DNA from 2 places in the Kitasatospora sp. NPDC001175 genome. Region 2 is predicted to be linked to the other one. Evidence: riboswitches for the same ligand, from Rfam matches in the RefSeq annotation. Region 2 holds a riboswitch; the other holds the start of a gene.

Region 1 (9,598 bases), on a different contig from region 2:
CCGGAGCGGGTGCCGGCCGGTCAGCAGCCGCCGGCCACCGCGGGGATGACCGAGACGCTGGCGCCGTCCTTGATCTCGGTCTCCAGGCCCTCCGCGAAGCGCACGTCGTCGTCGTTGACGTAGACGTTGACGAAGCGGCGCAGCTTGCCCGCGTCGTCCAGGATGCGGGCGGCGATGCCGGGGTGGTTGGCGTCCAGGTCGGCGATGACGGCGGCCAGGGTCGCGCCCTGGGCGCTCACCTCGGCGGCACCGCCGGTGTAGGTGCGCAGGATGGTGGGGATGCGGACGGAAGCGCTCATGGTGCGAAGCTCCTAGGTGCGGTGGTGTCTTGGGGCCGGGAGGGAGCGGGCGGGCGTCAGACGGACGCCAGGCCCGCAGCGCGGAAGGAGTTAAGCGTCGGGCGGATGGTGGCGGTCAGTCCCGCGTCGGCCACCGCGTCCAGGGTCTTCAGACCGTCGCCGGTGTTGATCGCGACGGTCTCCTTCGACGGGTCCAGCCGACCGGTCTCGACCAGCTTCCTCAGCACGCCGACGGTCACCCCGCCCGCCGTCTCGGCGAAGATGCCCTCGGTCCGGGCCAGCAGCCTGATCGCGGCCACCACCTCGGCGTCGGTGACGTCCTCGACCGCGCCGCCGGTGCGGCGGGCGATGTCCAGCACGTACGGGCCGTCGGCCGGGTTGCCGATCGCCAGCGACTTGGCGATGGTGTCCGGCTTGACCGGGCGGATCACGTCGCGGCCCGCCTTGAAGGCCGCGGAGACCGGGGAGCAGCCCTCGGCCTGGGCGCCGAAGATCCGGTACGGCCGGTCCTCGACCAGACCGAGCCCGATCAGCTCCTGCAGGCCCTTGTCGATCTTGGTGAGCTGGGAGCCAGAGGCGACCGGGACGACGATCTGCTCCGGCAGCCGCCAGCCGAGCTGCTCGCAGATCTCGTACGCCAGGGTCTTGGAGCCCTCGCCGTAGTACGGACGGAGGTTGACGTTGACGAAGCCCCAGCCCGCACCGGCCGGGTCGCCGATCAGCTCGGAACAGAACCGGTTCACATCGTCGTAGTTGCCCTCGATGCCGACCAGTTCGCCGCCGTAGACACCGGCCATCACGACCTTGCCCCGCTCCAGGTCGTGCGGGATGAACACGCAGGACCTGAACCCGGCCCTGGCCGCCGCCGCACCCACCGCGCCGGCCAGGTTGCCGGTCGAAGAGCACGACAGGGTGGTGAAGTTGAAGGCTCGCGCCGCCTCGATGGCACAGGCGACCACCCGGTCCTTGAAGGAGTGGGTCGGGTTCCCGGAGTCGTCCTTGATGTGCAGCTGCGCGCTGAAGCCGAGTTCGCGGCCCAGGTTGTCGGCCTTGACCAGCGGGGTCCAGCCGGGGTTCAGGTTGGGCTTGCCGGCCACGTCGGCCGGGACGGGCAGCAGCGGGGCGTAGCGCCAGATGCTGGCCGGGCCGGCCTCGATCCGCCGGCGCAACTCCTCGGCACGGTACGACCCGAAGTCGTAGGCGATCTCCAGCGGGCCGAAGCACTCCAGGCAGGCGAAGCTCGGACCGAGCGGGAAGCGGGTGCCGCACTCGCGGCAGGACAGTGCGGCGGCGGGGCCGAGGTCGACGGTGGCGACGGGTACACGGGTAGCGGTAGCCATGATGGCGAGGCCTCTCTCCTCATCTTCCCCGTGGTGCGGTCGCGCCACGGGCCGGAATTGGCACCTGTCCCGCCGGGGCCTGTGCGACAGCCGGGCGAGAAGGTTGCCGGGACGTCGACGGGCCGTTCCCTCAGTCCCTCTGGATGAGCTCTGTGAAGTTGTGATCGCGCTGGTCACGCTGCTCGGCCGGCCCCGCGGTGCGAAGCCCCGGGCCGAGTTACGAAGACTGTAGCCGAAGGTGTCAAGCTCGAAGGGGAGCGTCCGACACACGAGATGAACCCGACAGTTTCCGCCCGAGCGCAAGGAGCGACACCGTGCCCGACCAGCCGACCCGCCGAGTCGAGGGGCGCGCCGATGCCGCAGTGCCGATCGGCGGCTGTGCCGCCCGCGACGGACGACAGGCGGCGAACGAGCACCGGGTTGAGGAGCGCCGGCACCGGATCGAAGCGCCCGGAGCCGAGCAGGCGGTGACCGCCCCCGAGGCCCTGCTGCCGGAGGTGGGGCGCTGGCTGCGCGAGCGCTCCTGGACGGCCGCCGACCGTCCCGTCGAGGCCCTGCTGGCGGCCAAGCGGGCGGCGGGCCGGGCGGGTACGGTCAGCGTGGTGCTGCCCGCGCTGGACGAGGAGCCGACGGTCGGCGAGATCGTCCGGACGATCCGGCGCGAACTGATGGAGCGGCTTGCGCTGGTCGACGAGCTGGTGGTGGTCGACTCCGGCTCGGTGGACCGGACGGCCGAACTCGCCGCCGCCGCCGGTGCCCGGGTGGTGCACCGCGACGACCTGCTGCCCCGGATACCCGCCGTCCCGGGCAAGGGCGAGGTGCTCTGGCGCTCGCTGCTGGCCACCTCCGGCGAGATCGTCTGTTTCATCGACGCCGACCTGCGCGAATTCGACCCGGTCTTCGTCTCCGGGATCATCGGGCCGCTGCTCACCGACCCCGGGATCCAGCTGGTCAAGGCGATGTACGACCGGCCGCTGGAGACCGCGGGTGCGGTGGTGCCGGCCGGCGGCGGACGGGTGACCGAGCTGGTCGCACGGCCGCTGCTCAACCTGCACTGGCCGCTGCTGGCCGGGTTCGTCCAGCCGCTGGGCGGGGAGTACGCGGCACGGCGTTCGCTGCTGGAGCGGCTGCACTTCCCGACCGGGTACGGGGTCGAACTGGGCCTGCTGGTGGACGCCCTGGACGAGGTCGGCCTGGACGCCCTGGCCCAGGTGGACGTCGGCGTCCGGCACCACCGACACCAGGACGGACAGGCCCTCGGCCGGATGGCGGCCACCATCTACCGCACCGCCCTGGAACGACTGGAGCGCACCCACCGCCTCAAGGCCGCGGACGACCTGGTCCACCCGCATCTCACCCAGTTCACCCGCGACCCGCTCGCCCGCGGCTTCGCCTCCCACACCCACCCGGTCGCGGCGTTGGAGCGACCCCCGATGCGGACGGTTCCCGAGTACACGGCGCGCCCCGCCGCCGGGTGAGGATCCGCGCGGGGTCGCCGCCGCGGTGTGTCGCCCGGGGTGCGCGTGGTTTGCAACCATTGCCGTCCGGCAAGGTTGAAGACGTGACTCCCCCTCTCGCGACGAGAGGGCTCCCACTTGGCCCCGTGGAACCTCACGGCGGCCGAGCCCTGACCGCTGCCCGTGGGCAGGTCACTGACTGTACGGGTCCGCAGCGCTCCCATCCACCGCGCACCGGGAGCCCATCCCTTCGGATGAATCCGCGGCCCTGAGAAGAGGACTGATGGCCGACTTCGCGACCGAACGTTCGAATCCGACCGGCAGGGCACCGATCCTGGTGGCCTCGAACCGCGGCCCGGTGTCCTTCAGCATCGAGGTCGACGGCTCACTGACCCCGCGCAGAGGCGGCGGCGGCCTGGTCTCCGGTCTCTCCGCGATCGACGACCCGTCCTCCGTCTGGGTCTGCGCCGCGCTCGGCGACGCCGACCGCGCGGCGGTCCGCCGCTCCCCCGAGGGCAGGCTGGATCTGGGCGGCTTCGACGTCGGCGGCCAGGCCGTGCGGATGCTCGACATCGACCCGGACACCTTCAACCGCGCCTACAACGGGATCGCCAACTCCAGCCTGTGGTTCGTCCACCACCTGCTGTACGACACCCCCTTCTCGCCGCTCTTCGACGAGCGGTTCCACCGCGCGTGGGAGTCCTACGGCGCGTACAACGCCGCCTTCGCCGAGGCCCTGGCCGCCGAGGCGGCCCCGGGCGCGGCGGTGCTCGTCCAGGACTACCACCTCTCGCTCACCCCGGCCCTGCTCCGCGAGATGCGGCCCGACCTGCGCATCGGCCACTTCTCGCACACGCCGTGGGCCCCGCCCGAGTACTACCGGATGCTGCCGGACGATGTCGCCGAGGCGGTGCTCGCCGGCATCCTCGGGGCCGACCGGGCGGCGTTCCTGACGCTCCGCTGGGCGTTCGCCTTCGCCGACTGCTGCGAGGCGGTGCTCGGCGCGACGGTGGACCGGGACGCCCTCACCGTCACCCTCTCCGGCCGCACCACCCGGCTCGGTGTGCACAGCCTCGGCGCCGACGCCGACTTCCTCCGCTCCCGGTCCCACCGGCCGGACGTGGACGCCAGGTTGGCCGCGCTGCGCGAGTCGGTCGGCAGCTCGGCGGACGGGACACCGCGCCGGACGGTCGTCCGGGTGGACCGCACCGAGCTGAGCAAGAACATCGTCCGCGGCCTGCTCGCCTACCGGCACCTGCTGCGCACTCGGCCCGAGTGGCACGACCGGGTGGTGCACATCGCCTTCGCCTACCCCTCCCGCCACGACCTGCCCGAGTACCGGGAGTACACGGCGGCCGTCGAGCGGATCGCCCAGGAGATCAACGACGAGTTCGGTACGGAGCGTTGGCGCCCGCTGATCCTGCACGTCAACGACGACTTCCCGCGCTCGCTGGCCGCCTACCGGCTCGCCGACGTGGCCTTGGTCAACCCGATCAGGGACGGAATGAACCTGGTCGCCAAGGAGGTGCCGGTGGTCTCCGACGCGGGGTGCGCCCTGGTGCTCTCCCGCGAGGCCGGCGCCCACGCCGAACTCGCCGACGACGCCCTGGTGGTGAACCCGTACGACATCGTCGCCACCGCCGACGCCCTGTACCGGGGCCTGAACATGCCCGCCGGCGAACGCGCCGACCGCACCAAGCGGCTGGCCGACGCGGCCACCGTACTCTCGCCCCAGCAGTGGTTCCTGGACCAACTCCGCGCGCTGGACTGACGGTTCCGCCACCAACAGGGCAGGGAGGGGGGCGCGGCTCGCCCGCGCCCCGCTCCGCCCCGAGGCCTGTCGGTTCAGCCCGCCGATTCGATCCGGTCCGCCAACTCGGTGAGCAGCTCGGCCAGTCCGGCGGGTCCGGGCACCGAAAGGTCAGCCTGCTCCGCGAGTTCGCGCACCTGGGCCTCGCCCGCCACCGTCCCGCTGCTGCACACCAGCAGGCCGGGCAGCCCGTCCGCCCGGCGCTTCTCGACGGCCGCGTACGCCGGCAGATCGCCCAGGTCGTCCCCGGCGTACAGCACCGCGCCGGCCCTCGGGCGCTCGGCCAGGAAGGCGGTCAGCGCCGCACCCTTGTCCACCCCGGGCGGGCGCAACTCCAGTACGTAGCGGCCGGGTTCGACGATCAGGCCGTGGTCGGCGGCGAGGTGGGCCAGCGGCTCGCGGAGCAGTTCGAGCGCGGCTTCGGGCGCGCCGGTTCGACGGGTGTGCACGCCCAGCGCCCGCCCCTTGTCCTCCACCCAGGTGCCGGGGTGGGCGCCCGACCGCTCCAGCACGCCGGGCAGTTCGGCGCGGGCGGCGGCCACCCCGGGCGGCGGCTCGGCGGCGGTCAGCTCGGCCGTCTCCGCCTCCCAGCGTTCGGCGCCGTAGTGGCCCAGCACGGTGAGGTGCCCGAGGCCGGGGGCGGCCGGGAAGCCGCCGTACCGCGCGGCCACCTCCGCCGGCCGGCCCGTCACCACCACCACCGCACCGACCAGTGGAGCCAGCCGGGAGAGCGCGGCCACCGCGTCGGGATGGGCGCGCGCCTGCTCGGGGTCGGGAACGATCGGGGCCAGCGTCCCGTCGAAGTCGAGCGCGATCACCGCCTCGGACGGGGCCGCCAGCAGGGCCGCCAGGCCCGCCCGGCCGACCGGGGTACTCGGTGCGAACTGTTCGGTCCTACCCATGCACCGACCCTACCCAGCACAGGGATGACTGAGCCTTCGAAGACGCGTGGAGCCGCGTGTGGCGCCGGGCGTGGCGCGCCGCGCGCCGATCCGGAAAGACCCGCCGGACAGGCCTTGGAGGCCGCGCGGACAGGGCCCCCGGCGTCCTAGCGTTCCGCCCGCTTGGCCTCCCGGATCCGGCGGAGCCGGTTGATCAGCACGGGGTCGTGCGCGAGCGCCTCCTCCCGGTCCAGCAGGCCGTTGAGCAGCTGGTAGTACCGGGTGGCCGAGAGGCCGAGCTCCTCCCGAATGGCGCGTTCCTTGGCACCCGCCGTACGCCACTGCCGCGCTTCCAGCGCGAGCACCGCGAGTTCGCGTTCGCTCAGTCCGGACACCACATCCACCTCCCTGCCGAGCCGGTACGAAGTGTCATTGTGCCCGGCTGCCCGGACACACCCTGTCACCCCCGCCGCACCCGCCGTCCGGCTAGCGTCGGGGCATGACCAACAGCTTCGCTCTGCACATCCCCGACCTCGAACTCGACCCCGAGCCGCTCGACCCCGACCAGATCGTCTCCGGCGCCCCGGAGGTCACCGGCAAGGTGCTCTGGGAGTCCGAGGACGGCCGCCGGCTGCGCGGGGTCTGGCAGGTCACCCCGGGCGTGGTGACCGACGTCGAGGCGGACGAGCTGTTCGTGGTGGTGAGCGGCCGTGCCACCATCGAGATCGAGGGCGGCACGACCCTGGAGGTCGGCCCCGGCGACTTCGCCGTCCTGCGCGAGGGCGACCGCACCACCTGGACCGTCCACGAGACCCTGCGCAAGGCCTACTCGATCGACCTCGGAAACGACTGAGATCCCGTCACTTCCCGGGGATGAATGCCCTGCCGGCCGGTGTTGCGGCGATCGAGACCCGCGTCACCGGACCGGCAGGACGACCGCCGTGACCGAGACCGGCACCGCCAACGGCAACCCCTTCGGCCTCTCCGTGATCGAGGAGTTCCGCGCCGGGAACGGCAGGGTGGGCGGCGCCTTCGAGGGCGTGCCGCCTCGCGCTGGTCCGCACCCGACGGCCACACTCTTCGCTGCTGCCCGACTCCCGCGCTCGCCACGGGGGTTCAGGCCACGATCACCCGCACCCCGGCCTCGGCGAAGGCGGCGGACAGCTCGGGGGTGATGCCCCCGTCGGTGACCAGTGTGCCGATCCGGTCCACGCCGCAGATCCGGGCGAAGACCCGGCGGCCCAGCTTGGAGGAGTCGGCGGCCACCACCACCCGGCGGGCCCGTTCGGCGAGCAGCCGGTTGACGCTGGCCTCGCCCTCGTGGTGGGCGGTCGCACCGTGCTCGGCGTCCAACGCGTCCACGCCCAGCACCGCGACGTCCAGGGTGAGTTCGTTCAGTACCAGCCCGGCGAGGGGGCCGATCAGCTCGTACGACTGGGGGCGGGCGACACCGCCGGTCAGCACGATCTTCACGTGCGGACGGACCGTCAGCTCGTTGGCGATGTTCAGCGCGTTGGTCACGATGGTGACGCTCTGCCCCAGGCCGCTCTCCGGCCGTTCGGCCAGGTCGGGGCGGACGGCCAGCGCGCGGGCCACCTCGGTGGTGGTGGTCCCGCCGTTGAGGCCGACCACCTCGCCGGCCTCGATCAGTCCGGCCACCGCCACGCCGATCCGCTGCTTGGCGTCGGTGTTCCGGGCCGTCTTGTAGCGCAGCGGCAGGTCGTAGGAGACGTTGTGCGCCACCGCGCCGCCGCGGGTACGGGTGACCATCTGCTGGCGGGCGAGTTGGTCGAGGTCGCGCCGGATGGTGGCGGCGGAGACCTCCAGCGCGTCGGCAGCCTCCTCGACCTCCAACTTGCCGTGCTCGGCGAGCAGTTCCAGCAGGGCGTTCCACCGCTCGTACCTGGACACGCTGGGCCGCTCCTCCTGTACCGACGCACTCGATGCGACCGCCGCGAACAGCGCGGTCACTGCCGCGCGCCGATGCGCGAAGCCTGGACAGCTTCGCACATCAGTGCCGACCCGGACGTTGTCCGCGACCGGCCAACCGGCACACCGCCGGCCACACTCATTGCGCGGTCCTGCGCGAAACGGCTATAAATCAATCAGATTCACGCACTCCGCGCTCCATGCACTCTCTGGTGCACCCCAGCAGGACGCAGCAATGGACCTGAGCACTCCGAGGAGCTCGCACCCATGGCTTTGACTTCCCTGACCGGCGAGGAGCTCGCCAGCCAACCCGCGAACTGGCGCCGCGCCGCCGCACTCGCCGCCGAGGCGTCCCCGGCGCTGCCACGACGCGGCGAGCGGGTCGCGGTGACCGGCTGCGGCACCTCCTGGTTCATCGCCCAGGCGTACGCCGCCCTGCGGGAGGCCGGCGGGCACGGCGAGACGGACGCCCTGGCGGCTTCCGAGTTCCGGTACGGACGCGACTACGACCGGGTCCTGGCGATCAGCCGCTCGGGCACCACCACCGAGGTGCTGGATGTGCTCGACCGGGTCGAGGCGCCGACCTCGGCCGTCACCGCCGACCCCGGCACCCCGATCTCCGGCGCCTCCGACCGACTGCTGGTACTGGACTTCGCCGACGAGCGCTCGGTGGTGCAGACCAGGTTCGCCACCACCGCACTGGCACTGCTGCGCGCCCACCTGGAGCTGGAGGGCGCACTCCCCGCAGGCGTCAAGAGCGTCCCGCAGGCCGCCGAGGACGCCGAGGACGCCATCGCCCGGCCGCTGCCCGAAGGCCTGCTCGGCGCCGAGCAGATCACCTTCCTCGGCCGGAACTGGACGTACGGGCTCGCCCAGGAGGCCGGGCTCAAGATGCGCGAGGCGGCCACCGCCTGGACCGAGGCGTACCCGGCGATGGAGTACCGGCACGGGCCGATCAGCATCGCCGCCCCCGGACGGGCCGTCTGGTGCTTCGGCGAATTGCCGGACGGCCTGGCCGCGGACATCGCCCGCACCGGCGCCCTGCTGGTGGCCGACTCCGGCACCGCCGGCCTGGACCCGCTGGCCGACCTGGTCCGGGCCCAGCGGCTGGCGGTGGCCCTGGCCGGGGCTCGCGGCCTGAACCCCGACGAGCCGCGCGGCCTGACCCGCTCGGTCGTCCTCGGCTAGAACCCCTCCGTCAGGAACTGCCGGCACGCCCCGCACGCTCCTGGACACCCGCCCGCGCCGTCCGTACAACAGGAAAAGGACGGCCGCCCATGGCCGCAGAACCCGGCACATCTCCAATGGCGACAAAGCTCACCCCTGCTGGACCAGACCAATCCCGCGACTGGACTAGACCTCTCTGACCTGGCCAAGGGACACTGTCACCCGTGAAGCACGTCATCGCACTCGATGTGGGCGGCACCGGCATGAAGGCCGCGCTGCTCGCCCCGGACGGCTCGGTGCTGTTCGAAGCACGCCGGCCGACCGGGCGGGAGCACGGCACCCACGCCGTGGTCGCCGCCATCCTCGACTTCGCGGCCGACCTGGCCGACGAGGGCCGCAGCCGGTTCGGTCGGGCACCGCTCGCGGCAGGCGTCGCCGTACCGGGGACGATCGACGAGAAGAACGGGATCGCCGTCTTCTCCGCCAACCTCGGCTGGCGGGACCTGCCGATCCGCAAGCTGCTCGGCGAGCGCCTCGGCGGCCCGGACGGCGCGAGCCTGCCGATCGCCCTCGGCCACGACGTCCGCAGCGGCGGGCTGGCCGAGGGACGGCTCGGCGCCGGGCGCGGCGTGGACCGCTTCCTGTTCGTCGCGCTCGGCACCGGCATCGCCGGCGCCATCGGCATCGAGGGACGCATCGAGGCGGGCGCCCACGG
Region 2 (9,598 bases):
ACGGCGACCGATGGCTGTTCGTGCGGTTCCCCGCGCCCCGGACGGTGCGATGCGGAGCGTGGGGATCGGCCCGGCAAGGGGGCCTTCCGCTCCACGCCGGACACCGGAGCGTTCCGGCGGCCCGGGTCAGCCGCCGGCCGGCGAGAACGGCCGAGGGCCCCTGCCCGGCGGGTGCCGGGCAGGGGCCCTCAGGTGGCGATCAGCGGCGTTGCCGCGCGGGATCAGTGGTGGCCGTGGCCGCTGGTGATCTCGCGGTGCTCCTCCGCCGTCGGCTTGGGGATCTGGCCACCCTCGCCGAAGTAGCCCTGGGAGAGCTTGGCGCGGGTCTTCTCCAGGCGGCCGACCTTGCGCTTGACGCCGTTCTCGTCGACCTGGGCCGGGATCGGCAGCGGCTCGTGCTGCTCGTGGGCGATGTGCTTGTACAGCTCGGCCTGCGGGAGCTGGGCGTGGACCTCGACGAACTCACCGTGCGGCAGGCGCTTGATGATGCCGGTCTCGCGACCGTGCAGCACCTTCTCCTTGTCGCGGCGCTGCAGGCCGAGGCACCAGCGCTTGGTGATGAAGAAGACCACGACCGGCACGACGAAGAAGCCGACCCGGACGAAGTACGTGATCGAGTTGAGCGACAGGTGGAAGTGCGTGGCGAACAGGTCGTTGCCACCACCGATCAGCAGGACCAGGTACTCGCCGATCCAGGCCGCACCGAGAGCGGTACGGACCGGGGCGTTGCGCGGGCGGTCCAGGATGTGGTGCTCGCGCTTGTCGCCGGTGATCCAGCCCTCGATGAAGGGGTACATCGCGATGGACAGCAGGACCAGCGGGAAGATCACCATCAGCGGGATGAACACGCCCAGGTTCAGGGTGTGGCCCCAGGCCCGGACCTCCCAGCCCGGCATGACGCGGATCAGACCCTCGGAGAAGCCCATGTACCAGTCCGGCTGGGCGTCGGTCGACACCTGGTCCGGACGGTACGGGCCGTAGGCCCAGATCGGGTTGATCGAGGCGATGGCCGAGACGGCCGCGATGATGCCGAAGACCAGGAAGAAGAAGCCACCGGCCTTGGCCATGTAGACCGGCATCAGCGGCATGCCGACGACGTTCTTCTCGGTCTTGCCCGGGCCCGCCCACTGGGTGTGCTTGTGGTAGAAGACCAGGATCAGGTGCGCCACCAGCAGGCCCAGCATGATGCCCGGGATGAGCAGCACGTGGATGGTGAAGAACCGCGGCACGATGTCGGTGCCGGGGAACTCACCGCCGAAGAGGAACATCTGGATGTAGGTGCCCACCAGCGGGGTGGCGAGGACCGCCCCCTCCATGAAGCGGATGCCGGTACCGGACAGCAGGTCGTCGGGGAGCGAGTAGCCGAAGAAGCCGTCGAACATGCCGAGGACCAGCAGCAGGAAGCCGAAGACCCAGTTGATCTCGCGCGGCTTGCGGAACGCGCCGGTGAAGAAGACGCGCATCATGTGCACGAACATCGCGGCGACGAACACCAGCGCGGCCCAGTGGTGGATCTGGCGGATCAGCAGACCACCGCGGATCTCGAAGCTGATGTTCATGGTCGAGGCGTAGGCCTCGGACATCTTGATGCCGTCGAGCGGGGCGTACGGGCCGTGGTAGACGACCTCGGCCATGCTCGGCTTGAAGAACAGCGTCAGGTACACACCCGTGAGGATGATGATCACGAAGCTGTAGAGGCAGATCTCACCGAGCATGAAGGACCAGTGGTCCGGGAAGATCTTGCGCAGGTTGGCCTTGGCCAGCGAGTAGATCCCTACGCGGCCGTCAACCCAGTCAACTGCCGCCTCCACCTTGTTGGCGGGGTTGGCACGCGTGCTGCCGCTGCTGGGCTTTGCGTCGGTGCTGACGCTGCTCGCGGAACTCATGAGCGCTCCCAGAAGCTCGGGCCGACGGGCTTGGCGAAGTCGCCGGTGGCGACGAGGAAGCCCTTCTCGTCAGTGGTGATCTTCAGCTGCGGCAGCGGGTGGCCGGCCGGGCCGAAGATCACGCGCGCGCCGTCCGACAGGTCGAAGGTCGACTGGTGGCAGGGGCAGAGCGCGTGGTGGGTCTGCTGCTCGTACAGGCTGATCGGGCAGCCGACGTGGGTGCAGATCTTGGAGTAGGCGAGTACGCCCTCGAAGCCGAGCTCGCGGGACTTGGCGTCCTTGATGTCCTCCGGAGCGATCCGGACGATCATCAGGGCGTCCTTGGCGATGCGCTGCTGGAAGTCCTCGTCGGACTCCTCCAGGCCCTCCGGCTTGGCGAAGGTCAGCGAGCCGACGACGATGTCCTCGGCCTTCATCGGCTGGTTGGTGTTCATGTTGATCAGCTGGATCGGCTTGGCCGGGGTGGCCTCGTTCCAGTTGGTGTGGTCCAGCTTCTTCTCGGGCAGCGGGCCGAGGTCGCGCAGCAGGACGACGCCGGAGAGCGGCACCAGGGCCATCGAGCCGATGAGCGTGTTCCGCAGCAGCTTGCGGCGGCCGAAGCCGGACTCCGCGGCGCCGGTCTTGAACTGCTCGATGACGTCGTTGCGGACCTCGTCGTCGGCCTCGATCGCGTGGCGCTCGGCGGGCATCTCGACGTCCGACATCAGGGTGCGGGCCCAGTGGACCGCGCCCGCGCCGATGCAGAACAGCGCCACACCCAGGGTCAGACCCAGCGCGAAGTTCAGCGCGCTGATGTGGCCCAGCGGGAAGACGTAGATGATCTTGTCGATCGGGAAGATCACGTACGAGGCGATGAAGCCGATCGTGGCCAGCATCGACACGATGAACATCAGCGAGACCTGGCGCTCGGCGCGCTTGGCGGCCCGCTCGTCGATGTCGGTACGACGGGGCTCGTGGGCCGGCAGGCCCGGGTCGGCGAACGGGTCGCCGTGCTCGGCGACCTCGTGGCCGTGGGAGGCGTCCTGCGCCTCCGGCAGCTTCTCTTCAGGAATGTCGTGGCTCATGACTTCTTGGCCTTGGTGGTGTGGGCGGCGACCCAGATCGCGACCGCGATGAGGGCACCGAGACCGAAGATCCAGCCGAACAGACCCTCGGTCACCGGACCGAGGCTGCCCAGGGCGAGACCACCGGGGTTGGGCTCCTCATTGGTGGTGTGGCGGACGAAGGCCACGATCTGCTTCTTCTGCTCCTCCGGCATGGTGGTGTCGGGGAACGACGGCATGTTCTGCGGGCCGGTCTGCATGGCCTCGTAGATGTGCTTCGCGTCGACGCCCTCCAGCGAGGGGGCGAACTTACCGTTGGTCAGGGCGCCACCCTGGCCGGCGAAGTTGTGGCACTGGGCGCAGTTGGTGCGGAACAGCTCGCCACCCTTGGCCACGTCCTTCGGGTCCGTGGACGAGTACTGGTCCTTGGTCGGGGCGACCGGGCCGGGGCCGAGCGAGGCCACGAAGGCGGCCAGCTGGTCGATCTCGGCCTGGCTGTAGACGACCTTCTTGCGCGGGACCTGGGCACCCGGCTGCTGCGCGGGCATGCGGCCGGTGCCGACCTGGAAGTCGACCGCGGCGGATCCGACGCCGACCAGGCTCGGGCCGTCGGAGGAGCCCTGGCCGTTCAGGCCGTGGCAGGAGGAGCAGCCCACGGCGAAGAGCTTCTTGCCCTCATCGATCGCGAGCGACTGCGCCGAGGTGTCGGCCTGCGCCTTCTCGGCGGGGGCGAACGCGGCGTACAGCCCCCCGGTGGCCGCCAGGGCGAGAAGTAGGACGACCAGCGCCGCCAATGGGTGGCGCCGTCGTGCGGAGAGCTTTTTCACGGAATAACCCCGGTGTCAGGATCTGGTCGTCGGCTGGTGGGCGTGCCCGGCGGCGCGGTCTGCTCTGGGCCGGCTTCGGGACGCGCGTTCAGGTCGGAGCGGCACGGCCCGCTGACGGGCGAGCGCTGTCTCCGACCGGCGGCCAGCGACCTGATCAGCTGGTTACTTGATCAGGTAGATGGTCGCGAACAGGCCGATCCACACGACGTCGACGAAGTGCCAGTAGTACGACACCACGATCGCGGCGGTGGCCTGCTCGTGCGTGAACCGCTTGGCTGCGTAGGTCCGTCCCAGGACCAGCAGGAAGGCGATCAGACCACCCGTCACATGCAGGCCGTGGAAGCCGGTGGTCAGGTAGAACACCGTGCCGTACGGGTCGGAGGACAGCGAGAGGCCGTCCTTCTTGACCAGTTCGGTGTACTCGAAGATCTGGCCGCCGATGAAGATCGCGCCCATCACGAAGGTGATGGTGAACCACGTGCGGAGCTTCTTCACGTCACCGCGCTCGGCCGCGAAGACGCCGAGCTGGCAGGTGAGGGAGGAGAGCACCAGGATCGTGGTGTTCACCGAGGAGAAGGGCACGTTGAGGGCGTGCGCCTTCTCGGTCCAGAACTCTGCGCCCTTGACCGAACGGAGGGTGAAGTACATCGCGAACAGGGCCGCGAAGAACATCAGCTCCGAGCTCAGCCAGACGATGGTTCCGACGCTGACGAGGTTCGGCCTGTTGACCGCTCCGTGCGCGTGTCCGGTTTCTGTTGCTGTTGCTGTCGCCACGACGGACATTATGTCGGTCCCTTATTCCGTCTTCACGCCGGGGGTCTCCCTTCGGAGTGTCCGGTGCGTGCGGTATGCGCAGTTGGGCTCCAGCGGGGTGTCCGGCAGTGGGCCGGGTGTAGCGATGTCCGTTTTCTGATGGTTCTTCGGGCTGGTCGGAGCCGGTTCGGGGGCCGCCCGGCCGATGACGGCACTCCTGTGCTCCGCGTGTCGCTACCGCGCGAGCCGGTCCGCATGGGCTAGGGCCTCCGCCGTCCGGGTGGTGTGACGACAACGGGTGACGGCCCGTCCTCCGGGTGGGTGAGGCCCGCGCGTGGTGCCTTGAGCGAGATCGCGCCAGGGGCTCACCTCGGGGGGTGGGCGGGAGTAGCATCCGGAAGTAGACGTGGTCCGGATCACACTGGACTCGTCGGAGCAGACGTTATAGAGGACGAGCCCCCGGGAGCAGGCCCCATGGCGCACACGACCGACGAGACGCTCACCGTTCTGGTCTACAGCGACGACCGCAACACCCGGGAGCAGGTGACTCTCGCGCTCGGCCGGCGGCCCGCCGCTGATCTGCCGGAACTGCGCTATCTGGAGTGCGCGACGGTGCCCGCGGTGCTGCGGGCGCTGGAGCGCGGCGGGATCGACCTCTGCATCCTGGACGGCGAGGCCGTCCCGGCCGGCGGGCTCGGAGTGGCCCGGCAGATCAAGGACGAGATCTACGGCTGCCCGCCCGTGCTGGCGCTGATCGGCCGGCCGCAGGACTCCTGGCTGGCGGCCTGGAGCCGGGCGGACGCCGCGATCTCGCAGCCCGTCGACCCGGTGGCACTCGCCAAGGCGGTCGCCGCACTGCTCCGGGCCCGGCTCGAGGCGCGGACGCCCACCCGCCACTGATCTCCGGGGCGGGGCGTCTCAGCGGGGCGTCTCAGTAGAAGAGAAGACAACGGCACGGGTGCCCGCCCGGTCGATAGGCTGGCTCCATTCCTTTCGGTGAACACGAGAGCTGGAGTCAGCCATGGTGAACGTGAACCCTGCGAACGGCGGTATCGACCCCGCGCAGGTGATCCGCACCTGGCCGGATCTCCTGAGCACCCTGCTGTCGGGCATCGACCTCGCCCAGGCGGACGCGGCCTGGGCGATGGACCGGATCATGAGCGGTGAGGCGACCCCGGTGCAGGTGGCCGGGTTCATGGTCGCGCTGCGGGCCAAGGGCGAGACGGTGGACGAGATCACCGGTCTGGTCGAGTCGATGTACGCGCACGCCGAGCCGCTGCACATCCCCGGGCCCGCGGTGGACATCGTCGGTACCGGCGGCGACCGGGCCAAGACCGTCAACATCTCCACCATGTCCGCGATCGTGGCGGCGGCCGCCGGTGCGAAGGTGATCAAGCACGGCAACCGGGCGGCCTCCTCCGCCAGCGGTTCCTCCGACGTCCTGGAGCGGCTCGGCGTCAGTCTCGACCTCAGCACCCGCCGGGTGGCCGAGGTGGCCGAGGAGGTCGGCCTGACGTTCTGCTTCGCCGCCAAGTTCCACCCGGCGATGCGGCACGCGGCCCCGGCCCGGCGCGACCTCGGGGTGCCGACCGCCTTCAACATCCTCGGGCCGCTCACCAACCCGGCCCGGGTCACCGCGCACGCGATCGGCTGCTTCGACACCCGCCTGGCCGGGCTGATCGCGGGAGTGCTGGCCCGGCGGGGCGCCCGCGCGCTGGTCTTCCGGGGTGACGACGGCCTGGACGAGCTGACCATCTCGACCACCTCGTACGTGTGGATCGTGAAGGACGGTCAGATCGTCGAGACCTCCTTCGACCCGCGCGAGGTCGGCATCGAGCCGGTCGGCATCGAGGCGCTGCGCGGTGCCGACGCCGAGTACAACGCCGGTGTCGCGCGCCGGGTGCTGGGCGGTGAGCGCGGTCCGGTACGGGACGCCGTCCTGCTCAACACCGCTGCCGCGCTGGTGGCGCTGGACCTGACGGACGCGCCGCTGGCCGACCAGCTGCGGGCCGGGATGCAGCGGGCGGCGGCCGCCATCGACTCGGGTGCCGCGCAGGACGTCCTCAAGCGGTGGGCCGAGGCGACGGCACGCGCGTAGCCTCGCCGGTTCCGAGGGGAGGCGCGCGTCACGGGAGGTGGCGGGCCGCACCCGCATCCGGCGGGTGCGGCCCGCCGACCCGTCAGGTCCGGTGGTCCGGCAGGCAGGCCCGGCCGCTGCTCGGCGCGGTTTCGCGCGCCCGGCGCCCGGGCTTCTGCGGGTCTGGAGAGGGCCGTCCGGAGTGTGGGATGTCGTTTGACCGTCCTTCGGGGCTGGCCTAGAGTCCAGCGCAGGTCATGAGTGACAGCGTCAAGCCCCAGCTGGCTGTCCGGCAACCCTCCGTCCGTGGCGGGGTGCCCTGGGTGAGGACCGGGCTGCGTGGCGATCCGTCCGCGCGGCAAGCGCGGACGCCCGGTGTATCTGCATTCCCGGGGTCCCCGGCCCCAGAGGAGTGCATTCCCATGTCCGCTCACCAGTCGCCCGCTGCCGCCCCTTCGACGGCGGGCACCCTTTCGGATGACGGTGCCCCGCTCGCCGTCCTCGGCCACGACGTCCAGGTCCCGCTGGTCAGCGGTGAGAAGGTCGGGTACGCCGCGCTGGACTACGCGGCCAGTGCCCCGGCGCTCCAGCGGGTCTGGGACGACGTCGCCGCCTACGCCCCGTACTACGGCAGTGTGCACCGCGGCGCCGGGTACCTCTCGCAGCTGTCCACCGACCTGTTCGAGCAGAGCCGCCGTACCGTCGCGGACTTCCTGGACCTGCGCGAGGGCGACCAGGCGGTGTTCACCCGGTCCACCACCGACTCGCTCAACCTGCTGGCCGGGGTGGTTCCGGCGGGCACCCGGGTCTTCGCCTTCGAGACCGAGCACCACGCCTCGCTGCTGCCGTGGCGCCGCCACGGCCTGACGGTCGGCTACCTGCGTGCCCCGCGCTCGTGCGCCGAGGCGGTCGCCGCGCTGGAGGCAGCGCTCGCCGCGCACCCCGAAGGCCCGCGGCTGCTCTGTGTGACCGGTGCCTCGAACGTCACCGGGGAGCTGTGGCCGGTCGCCGAGTTGACCGAGGTCGCCCACCGGCACGGTGCCCGGGTCGTGCTGGACGCCGCGCAGCTGGCTCCGCACCACCGGGTCTCCGTCCGCGAGCTGGACGTCGACTGGATCGCCTTCTCCGGCCACAAGCTGTACGCCCCGTTCGGCGCGGGCGTGCTCGCCGGGCGCGGCGACTGGCTGGACGCGGCCGAGCCGTACCTGGCCGGCGGCGGCGCCAGCCGTACGGTGGCCCGGGAGGCGGACGGGTCGGTGGTCGTCGAGTGGCACCGGGGGCCCGCCCGGCACGAGGCGGGGTCGCCCAACGTGATCGGCGCCTACGCCATCGCCTCGGCCTGCCGGGCGCTGACCGAGGCCGGCTTCGACGCACTGGAGGCCCGGGAGCAGCGGCTGGTCGAGCGGCTCAAGGCCGGGCTGGCCGAGATCCCCGAGGTCAGGGTGCTCAGCCTGTTCGGTGCGGACTCCGCGCGGGTGGGGGTGCTCTCGTTCGTGGTGCGGGGCTGGAACAGCTCGCACTTCGCGGCGGCGCTCTCCGCCGAGTACGGGATCGGGGTGCGGGACGGTCTGTTCTGCGCGCACCCGCTGGTCCGTACGCTGCTCGGCGGTGAGGACGCGGCTCCCTCGGAGTGCGGCGCCCCCGAGCCGTCGCTGCCCGGCGAGCGCAGCCTGAACGCGATCCGGGTCAGCTTCGGCGCCGGGACGCCCGACGAGCACCTGGACCGCTTCCTGGCGGCCGTCCGCGAGCTGGTCACGGACGGCGCGCGGTGGACCTACCGGAGCGAGGGCGGGCGCTGCGTGGCGGACACCCGGCGCGAGCGGGCGTAGCGGGCGGCGCCGGGCTACTCGTCGAGGCCCAGGGCGAAGGCGGCCTCCAGGTCGTGCTGGGAGTAGGTGCGGAAGGCGATCTGGGTCTGGGTGTCCAGCACTCCGGGGACCTTGTTGAGCTTGCCGGGGATCACCGCGGCCAGATCGTCGTGCCGCCGCACCCGCACCATCGCCACCAGGTTGTAGCCGCCGGTCACCGAGTACACCTCGCTGACGCCCTCAAGGGCGGCGATGGCCTCGGCGATCTCGGGGATCCGGTCGACGCTGGTCTTGATGAGAACGATCGCGGTGATCACTCGTCGGCTCCTGTCCGTGGGGAGGGGGCCAGCGTATCGGGGCGGGCCAGGGTCACTGCCCAGGTAGCCAGGTAGCCGGTGGCGAAGCCGATCACGTGCACCAGGTAGGCGACCTCGGTGCCGCCCGTGTGCACCGACCACCACTGCAGCGCGAACCACAGTCCGAGCACCAGCCAGGCGGGGAACCGCAGCGGCAGGAAGAACAGCAGCGGTACCAGCGCGGTGACCCGGGCTCTCGGGTAGAGCCGCAGATAGGCGCCGAGCACTCCGGAGATCGCGCCCGAGGCGCCGACCAGCGCGCGCACCGCCTCCGGCGAGTGCGCCTGGGCAGCTGCGTAGCCGTAGGTGGCCAGCGCGCCGACGGCGAGGTAGCCGAGCAGGAAGCGGAACCGGCCGAAGCGCTCCTCGACGCCGGGGCCGAAGACGAAGAGGAAGAGCATGTTGCCGAGCAGGTGCAGCCATCCGGCGTGGATGAAGAAGGAGGTGAGCACCGAGAGGGCGGGGATCTTGCCCGGGGTCGGGGAGAGCCGGCAGCCGGGAACGGCCGGCGGCAGGGTGGCCAGCTGGGCGGCGGTCAGCGGGCGGTTGGCGACCAGTTCGGCGGGCACCGCGCCCCAGCGCTGCTCGTAGCGCTGTTCGGCGCAGATCCGGTTCGGGCCGGTGCCGTAGCCCGGACTGAGGCCGAGGCTGGGGCCGACCAGCAGCAGCACCGCGCTGGCCGCGATCAGGGCGAGGGTGACCACCGGGGCTCTGGGGGGCGGGATGCCGTCCTGGGTGGCGAGGTGGTCGAGGACGGGAGTCGCCATGGAGACGAGCATTCCTCGGGTGGTCTCGGACGGCACCGAGGTGTACTGCGTGTGGACTAGCCACCGGGCGAAGTCGGGGAG

What was found. Region 2 has a riboswitch for S-adenosylmethionine ahead of ACWDAK_RS36800 (aminotransferase class V-fold PLP-dependent enzyme). Riboswitches for the same ligand answer to the same signal wherever they lie in the genome.
Region 1: it holds a riboswitch for S-adenosylmethionine, as region 2 does, so the genes downstream of both, thrC (threonine synthase) here and ACWDAK_RS36800 (aminotransferase class V-fold PLP-dependent enzyme) in region 2, are expected to answer to the same signal.

The regions. Positions count from the first base shown of each region.
Region 1 is NZ_JBSFJU010000013.1:97,562-107,159, forward strand. Features, by position in the region: gene ACWDAK_RS12715 (ubiquitin-like small modifier protein 1) at 21-299, opposite strand; gene thrC (threonine synthase) at 356-1,639, opposite strand; SAM riboswitch class I at 1,656-1,789, opposite strand; gene ACWDAK_RS12725 (glucosyl-3-phosphoglycerate synthase) at 2,125-3,117, shown strand; gene ACWDAK_RS12730 (alpha,alpha-trehalose-phosphate synthase (UDP-forming)) at 3,380-4,867, shown strand; gene otsB (trehalose-phosphatase) at 4,942-5,808, opposite strand; gene ACWDAK_RS12740 (DUF3263 domain-containing protein) at 5,955-6,182, opposite strand; gene ACWDAK_RS12745 (cupin domain-containing protein) at 6,287-6,640, shown strand; gene ACWDAK_RS12750 (DeoR/GlpR family DNA-binding transcription regulator) at 6,904-7,698, opposite strand; gene ACWDAK_RS12755 (SIS domain-containing protein) at 7,984-8,904, shown strand; gene ACWDAK_RS12760 (ROK family protein) at 9,108-9,598, shown strand, end outside.
Region 2 is NZ_JBSFJU010000094.1:10,373-19,970, reverse strand. Features, by position in the region: gene qcrB (cytochrome bc1 complex cytochrome b subunit) at 222-1,886, opposite strand; gene qcrA (cytochrome bc1 complex Rieske iron-sulfur subunit) at 1,883-2,950, opposite strand; gene qcrC (cytochrome bc1 complex diheme cytochrome c subunit) at 2,947-3,756, opposite strand; gene ctaE (aa3-type cytochrome oxidase subunit III) at 3,919-4,539, opposite strand; gene ACWDAK_RS36810 (response regulator) at 4,984-5,409, shown strand; gene trpD (anthranilate phosphoribosyltransferase) at 5,531-6,607, shown strand; SAM riboswitch class IV at 6,840-6,957, shown strand; gene ACWDAK_RS36800 (aminotransferase class V-fold PLP-dependent enzyme) at 7,009-8,415, shown strand; gene ACWDAK_RS36795 (Lrp/AsnC family transcriptional regulator) at 8,430-8,711, opposite strand; gene ACWDAK_RS36790 (rhomboid family intramembrane serine protease) at 8,708-9,517, opposite strand.